Pseudorhizobium banfieldiae: one gene and its partner. The main gene of each other region encodes a partner of the protein of the gene in region 2 in a complex. Links are inferred from orthologs where the notes say so. Each region holds a gene or a part of one and is shown on either strand. Other genes may lie near its edges.

Region 1 (3,711 bases), 2.6 Mb from region 2 along the record:
CATCTCCTTCTTCTCATCCTCCTCGAGAGCGAGCGCCGGTGTCAGCCACAATGCGGTCATCAGCATCGAACCGAGTGCTAAGGTTTTGGAGCGGGCAAGCATGGATCTACCTCGTGAGATGGGTGTTGCGGCGGGAATATCCGCGATTTGGGGCAAAGCTAAGCCAAGCGCGGTCGCTACAGGAACAAAAAAACAGATACGTTCCGGCTACTGACGATCACTTCTGCGTTGCCGACGCCATTCAAGGAAATGGCCGCCGTGAGGCGGCCATCTGATTAGCGAGGACGGGGAAAGTCTCAGAAGAAACCGCGTCGCTGCCACCAGCCGGCCTTCTTCGGCTTCGGCGGCTCACCGTCCGATTCATCAACGGCAGGCTCCGAGCTCTTCACCACGGGGTCCGATGAACTGATGTTGGACGCCCGATTGGCACGCGCAGGCTTCTGTTCTTCTTCCGACGGAGCATCGGCTTGCGGAGCTTCCTCGCCAAGAGCGGCATCGACCTGGGGGGCAATGTTCGCTTCGGCTACGGGCTCTGCGGCCTCGGCAACGATCTCAAGTTCGGCTTCGGCGGGCGTGACTTCAGCAGTCACTGCCTTTTTCCGGCTCCGGCGGGGCTTGGCGGGAGCAGGTACTCCCTCCATCACCTCGGTTGCAGCGGCGGTTTCCGCAGCCGCCGTTTCACCGGTCGGGGTTTCCGTCGCGGCTACCTCAGGAACTGCCTCGTCCTCGGCGCCGGACTCATCGCCCGAGGCATCGGTCTCGTCAGATGCGGATGTCTCCATCCCGTCCTCCGGCCGGTTGCGCCGGCCACCGCGCTTGCCCCGGCGGCGGCGCTTGCGGCGTCCGTTTTCATCACCTTCCGCACCCTCGGAGGCTTCGGTGCCGGCTTCGGAATCATCCGCATCGCTGCCTTCCTCGATATCCGAGTCCCCATCGTCGGCCTCTGAAGCGGCTACGCCTTCCTGGCGGTCTCCACCCTTGCCGCCGCGCCGGCGACGCCGACGCTTGCGCTTGCGGCCGTTCTGCTCTTCGCCCTGGGCCGAGGAAGCCGTAGCCGGGGCAGCGTTGGCATTGCCCGCCTCTTCGTCTTCTTCATCCTCCTCGATGACGATGTCGTCATCGTCCTCCTCCACGGGGAAGGCGGCGAACTGCATCAGGCTTTCGATCCTGACGGGGTTCTCCACCGGCTCGCCGCGGTCGATGGCAAAGTGGCTGGAGCCGATTCCCTCATCGGACTCGATGTAGATCGACACGCCAAAACGCTTCTCGTAATCCACGACGGTGTTGCGCTTCTGGTTGAGTAGATAAAGCGCGGTCTCGGGCGTGGTGCGCACCGTGATGTCGTGAGTGGTATTCTTGAGCAGGTGCTCCTCGACGCCGCGCAGCACATGAAGCGCAACCGACGACTGGGACCGGACATGGCCGGTGCCGCCGCAGTGCGTGCAGATCTGCGTGGTCGATTCCAGCACGCTGGCACGAATCCGCTGGCGCGACATTTCGAGCAGGCCGAAGTGCGAGATGCGGCCCACCTGGATGCGGGCGCGGTCGTTCTTCAGGCAGTCCTTGAGCTTCTTCTCGACAGCGCGGTTGTTGCGCTTTTCTTCCATGTCGATGAAGTCGATGACGATCAGACCGGCGAGGTCGCGCAAGCGAAGCTGGCGTGCGACTTCCTCGGCCGCCTCAAGGTTCGTCTGGAGGGCGGTTTCCTCGATGGAGTGCTCGCGGGTCGAGCGACCGGAGTTGACGTCGATGGCGACGAGCGCCTCGGTCTGGTTCATGATCAGGTAGCCGCCGGACTTCAGCGTCACTTGTGGCTGCAACATCCGGTCGAGCTGCGCTTCGATGCCCGAGCGCGAGAAGATCGGATGCAGGTCGCGGTAAGGCTGGACCACCTTGGCGTGGCTCGGCATCAGCATCTTCATGAAGTCCTTGGCTTCACGATAGCCTTCTTCGCCGGCAACGACGATTTCCGAGATGTCCTTGTTGTAGAGGTCGCGGATCGACCGCTTGATGAGCGAGCCTTCCTCGTAGACGAGGCACGGCGCGGTGGAATTGAGCGTCAGCGTCCGGACGTTCTCCCACAGGCGCATCAGGTATTCGAAATCGCGCTTGATCTCGACGCGGGTGCGGTTGGCGCCGGCGGTGCGGACGATCACGCCCATGCCCTGCGGCACTTCCAGTTCGCGGGCAATTTCCTTTAGGCGCTTGCGGTCCTGCGGCTGGGTGATCTTACGGGAAATGCCCCCGCCGCGCGCGGTGTTCGGCATCAGCACCGAATAACGGCCGGCAAGCGAGAGATAGGTCGTTAGGGCCGCGCCCTTGTTGCCGCGCTCTTCCTTGGCAACCTGTACTAGCAGGATCTGGCGGCGCTTGATGACTTCCTGGATACGGTATTGTTTGCGGGGCTTGCGGACGACGCGATCGGGAACCTCTTCCATCGCATCTTCGGCGCCGACCGATTCGATTTCTTCCTTCTCGCCATCATCGCTGTCGTCATCGTCGGAGTGACGGCGACCGCGGACGTCTTCGGAGATCGAATCGGTTTCGACCATCGCCGCCATTTCAGTCGGCGTGTCCTTGTCCTCGTCTGTGCCTTCGCTGCGCTCTGCAACCTCGGATGCTTCGGCTTCCGCCGTCTTCTTGCGCGAGCGGCTGCGGCGCGGTTTGGCCTTCGGCTTTTCGGCGGCGACCTCATCGCCGGGGCTGGCCTCGGCAGCCTCGGAGCCGGCTTCGCTTTGCGAAGTGTCAAGCGCCGCATCGTCCGCCTGCGGCTGCGCGGCGTCGGCCGGGTCGCTGGCCTCGTCCTCGGCGATCTTCTTCTGTTCCTCTTCCTCGGCCTGCATCAGCGCCTGGCGATCGGCGAGAGGGATCTGGTAATAGTCGGGATGGATCTCAGCGAAAGCCAGGAAGCCGTGGCGGTTGCCGCCATAATCGACGAACGCGGCCTGAAGCGAGGGCTCAACCCTCGTCACCTTTGCCAGATAGATGTTGCCGCGGATCTGTTTCTTGTGCTGGGATTCGAAATCGAATTCTTCGATACGGTTGCCGCGAACGACGACTACCCGCGTCTCCTCTTCGTGAGACGCGTCGATGAGCATTTTGTCTGCCATGTATATTCTGCTCCTCGGCGCAGCCGAGCAGGTGCAAAAAAGCCTGCCGCACGGACAGGCCTTTCATGCAGGATGGTGATTGCGCCGGAAAAATTGGTTCCCGCAGGATGCGCTTGCGACGACGCCCGGACGGCTGACAGAGCTTCTGGCTCCCTCAGGGTATCCCGGTTCTGAAACACTTGCCGCAACATAAAAGTCCAAACGAGAACGACGATAGCTTAGGCTCGAGGCCCGGTGAGGTGCTCCATGTGAGCGTGGATGGCATGCCATCCGGTATTGTTCCGGCCACTGCCGGGAAGATTGCGTATCAGGATCAAAGTGTACAGACGGCGGATGACTGTCCGGTTTCGGCGCCAGGTCCCTGGGGCTGGCAGGCCTGCCGGAAGACTATCCCGTCAACACCTTAGTCCTCATCCGCCTTGTATGGTTTCTGCGACATAATAGCAAGGGAAAAGCCAGGGCCGCCTTATTGTGGATTAAATGAGAAGGCTACTGGAAGTGGTTGATTCGCCAGCGCTGGCGGGCCAGATGTCGAGGGACCATCGTGGTGTCCTTCGATGCGAATTCCGGTCGTCGGCAGGGCGATCGGCATCGTCATGCG
Region 2 (3,233 bases):
CAGCGCCTGAATGGCAGCCGTCGCATCCTGCGGTCGCGCCAGCCAGATCGCCACGCCATGATACTTCGGGGTGTAATCGAGCTGTATGCCGAGCTTGAGCAGCGTGTTTCGCAAGGGCTGGATACCGTCCTCCTTGCCGCCGGCAACGATGATCATCCCGCCTTGCCTGACGCGCTCCAGCGCTTCCGCCACACGGTTCTCGTTCTCGCCCTTGTGCTTGCCGCACAGGACAAGAGCCATGTCATAGTCGTGCCCCTCGGCTTCGGGAAGGGTCCCTTCCGGCAGGAAGCGGAACATCGGCCGGAACGGCTGTACCGCCGTCACCTTTGCCGCGAAGCCTTCCGGAAAGCCCAGCCCGGCTTCCGCCCCCAGGAAGAGAACACGCTCGCCCGCCAGCGGGACCGGGACTGCTCCGGTGGCGAAAGGATGGAAGAGTGTCTTCAGGGCATCTCGGCTCATCGCGGCTGACCTTCGAAAATGGATAAAGAAAAGGCGCGGAAACCATCCCGCGCCTCGATGCTTCAGGAAAGAAGAACCTTACTCGGCAGCTTCGCCGCCTTCGCTCTTCTTTTCCTTCTTCTCCTGCGGGATCTCCTGACCGGTCGCTTGGTCGACGACCTTCATGGACAGGCGAACCTTGCCGCGCTCGTCGAAGCCCATCAGCTTCACCCAGACCTTGTCGCCTTCCTTGACGACGTCGGTCGTCTTTGCAACGCGGTCGGCTGCGAGCTGCGAGATATGCACGAGGCCGTCACGCGCACCGAAGAAGTTGACGAAGGCGCCGAAATCGGCGGTCTTGACGACCGTTCCTTCGTAGACGGCGCCGACTTCCGGTTCCGCAACGATCGAATGGATCCACTTGCGGGCTGCCTCGATCTCCTTGCCGGAGGACGAGGCGATCTTGACGGTGCCGTCGTCCTCGATGTTGATCTTGGCGCCGGTCTTTTCCACGATTTCGCGGATGACCTTGCCGCCCGAGCCGATGACTTCGCGGATCTTGTCGACCGGGATGTTCATCACTTCGATGCGTGGAGCGAATTCGCCCAGCTGCCCACGGCTTTCCGTGATGGCGTTGGCCATTTCGTTGAGGATGTGCTTGCGGCCACCCTGCGCCTGGCCGAGTGCGACCTTCATGATCTCTTCGGTGATGCCGGCGATCTTGATGTCCATCTGCAGCGAGGTGATGCCGTCGGCCGTACCCGCCACCTTGAAGTCCATGTCGCCGAGATGGTCCTCGTCGCCGAGAATGTCGGAGAGAACGGCGAAGCGTTCACCTTCGAGGATCAGACCCATGGCGATACCGGCCACCGGCTTTGCGATCGGAACGCCGGCATCCATCAGCGCAAGCGAGGTGCCGCAGACGGTTGCCATGGAGGACGACCCGTTGGATTCGGTGATCTCCGAAACCACGCGCAGCGTGTAGGGGAACTGCTCGGCGGTCGGCAGCATCGGGCGGATGGCGCGCCATGCGAGCTTGCCGTGGCCGATCTCGCGACGACCCGGGGAACCCATGCGGCCCGTCTCACCAACCGAGTAGGGCGGGAAGTTGTAGTGGAGCAGGAAGCGCTCCTTGTACATGCCGGTCAGTGAGTCGACATACTGCTCGTCTTCGCCGGTGCCCAGCGTCGCAACCACGATCGCCTGGGTTTCGCCGCGGGTGAACAGGGCGGAGCCGTGCGTGCGGGGCAGGATACCGACTTCCGAAACGATCGGACGGACGGTTTCCAGGTCACGGCCGTCGATGCGGTTCTTGGTGTCGAGGATGTTCCAACGAACGATCTTTGCCTGCAGGTGCTTGAAGACGGCACCGATGACTTCCGGTGTATACTTCGGCTCCATGCCTTCCGGGAAGAAGTGCGCCTTCACCTTGGCCTTGACGGCGTCGACGGCGGCGTAGCGGTCGGCCTTCTGGGTGATCTTGTAGGCGTCGCGCAGTTCCGCCTCAAAGTGCTGCAGCATTTCGGCTTCAAGTGCCGAGTGATCTTCGGGCTGGAAGTCGCGCGGCTCCTTGGCAGCCACTTCTGCGAGCTTGATGATCGCGTCGATGACCGGCTGGAAGCCCTTATGGCCGAACATGACGGCGCCGAGCATCACATCTTCCGGCAGTTCCTTGGCTTCAGACTCGACCATCAGGACGGCGTCCTGGGTGCCGGCAACGACGAGGTCGAGTGTCGACTCGTCCATCTCGTCGAGATGCGGGTTCAGCACGTATTCGCCATTGATGTAGCCGACGCGCGCGCCGCCGATCGGGCCCATGAAGGGAACGCCGGAAAGCGTCAGGGCTGCCGAGGTGGCAACCATGGAGAGGATGTCGGGGTTGTTTTCCAGATCATGCTGGATGACCGTGACGACGACCTGCGTGTCGTTCTTGTAACCTTCCGGAAAGAGCGGACGGATCGGGCGGTCGATCAGGCGGGAAACGAGGGTCTCGTTCTCCGACGGGCGGCCTTCACGCTTGAAGTAGCCGCCAGGAATCTTGCCGGCGGCATAGGTCTTTTCCTGATAGTTGACGGTCAGCGGGAAGAAGTCCTGGCCCGGCTTCGGCGATTTGGCCGAAACAACGGTCGCAAGAACGACGGTCTCGCCGTAGGTGGCGAGGACGGCACCGTCCGCCTGGCGGGCGATCTTGCCGGTTTCCAGCTTGAGCGGACGTCCGGCCCACTCGATTTCAACAGAATGCGTATCGAACATTATTCGTGTCCTTCGTGGCGCGGCCTCGAAGCGTCCGAGGACGGTACGGCCGGCGCGTGTGGTGACGTGACACGGGCAAGACAACGGGAGGCTTTCGGTCCGGCGGATCATCTCGATCCTGACGAGCCAGGCGATGTGCCTGGCGAAAGCATCCGGCAATCCTGCCCCATGGCAGGTCATCGGTTGATTTGGCGGGTCCGGCCCATCCGGCCTGCCAGTCTGACCCCTTCGGGGCCAGCATTTCCGATCATGCGGAAATAGGCATGGCGGGCGTCTCCTGCGAGGCGCCCGCCATGAAGCGTCTTAGCGGCGGATACCCAGGCTGGCGATCAGCTTGGTGTAGCGGCCTTCGTCCTTCTTCTTGAGGTAGTCAAGAAGCGAGCGGCGGCTGGAAACCATCGCGAGCAGACCACGGCGGGAATGGTTATCCTTCTTGTGGCCCTTGAAGTGTTCGGTCAGGTTGTTGATGCGCTCCGTCAGGATCGCAACCTGGACTTCCGGAGAACCGGTGTCGCCTTCGACGGTGGCGTATTCCTTGATCA

What was found.
Region 1: the proteins of pnp (region 2) and NT26_RS06390 are in contact, whole or in part, in a cryo-EM structure (PDB 9QH0), measured with the Escherichia coli proteins. The link is inferred for Pseudorhizobium banfieldiae from one-to-one orthologs.

The regions. Positions count from the first base shown.
Region 1 is NZ_FO082820.1:1,323,411-1,327,121, forward strand. What follows is about bases 97-3,492. They hold NT26_RS06390 (Rne/Rng family ribonuclease), read right to left. Parts: upstream 3,111-3,492; coding sequence 297-3,110; downstream 97-296. Other genes in these bases: NT26_RS06385 (DsbA family protein), read right to left, coding at 97-102. Outside these bases: more of NT26_RS06385, read right to left, coding at 1-96. UniProt on the Escherichia coli protein: Endoribonuclease that plays a central role in RNA processing and decay. Required for the maturation of 5S and 16S rRNAs and the majority of tRNAs. Also involved in the degradation of most mRNAs.
Region 2 is NZ_FO082820.1:3,909,859-3,913,091, reverse strand. The notes cover bases 115-3,032. They hold pnp (polyribonucleotide nucleotidyltransferase), read right to left. Parts: upstream 2,692-3,032; coding sequence 538-2,691; downstream 115-537. Other genes in these bases: rpsO (30S ribosomal protein S15), read right to left, coding at 2,995-3,032; NT26_RS18865 (class I SAM-dependent methyltransferase), read right to left, coding at 115-459. Also shown: more of NT26_RS18865, read right to left, coding at 1-114; more of rpsO, read right to left, coding at 3,033-3,233. UniProt on the Escherichia coli protein: Involved in mRNA degradation. Catalyzes the phosphorolysis of single-stranded polyribonucleotides processively in the 3'- to 5'-direction. Also involved, along with RNase II, in tRNA processing.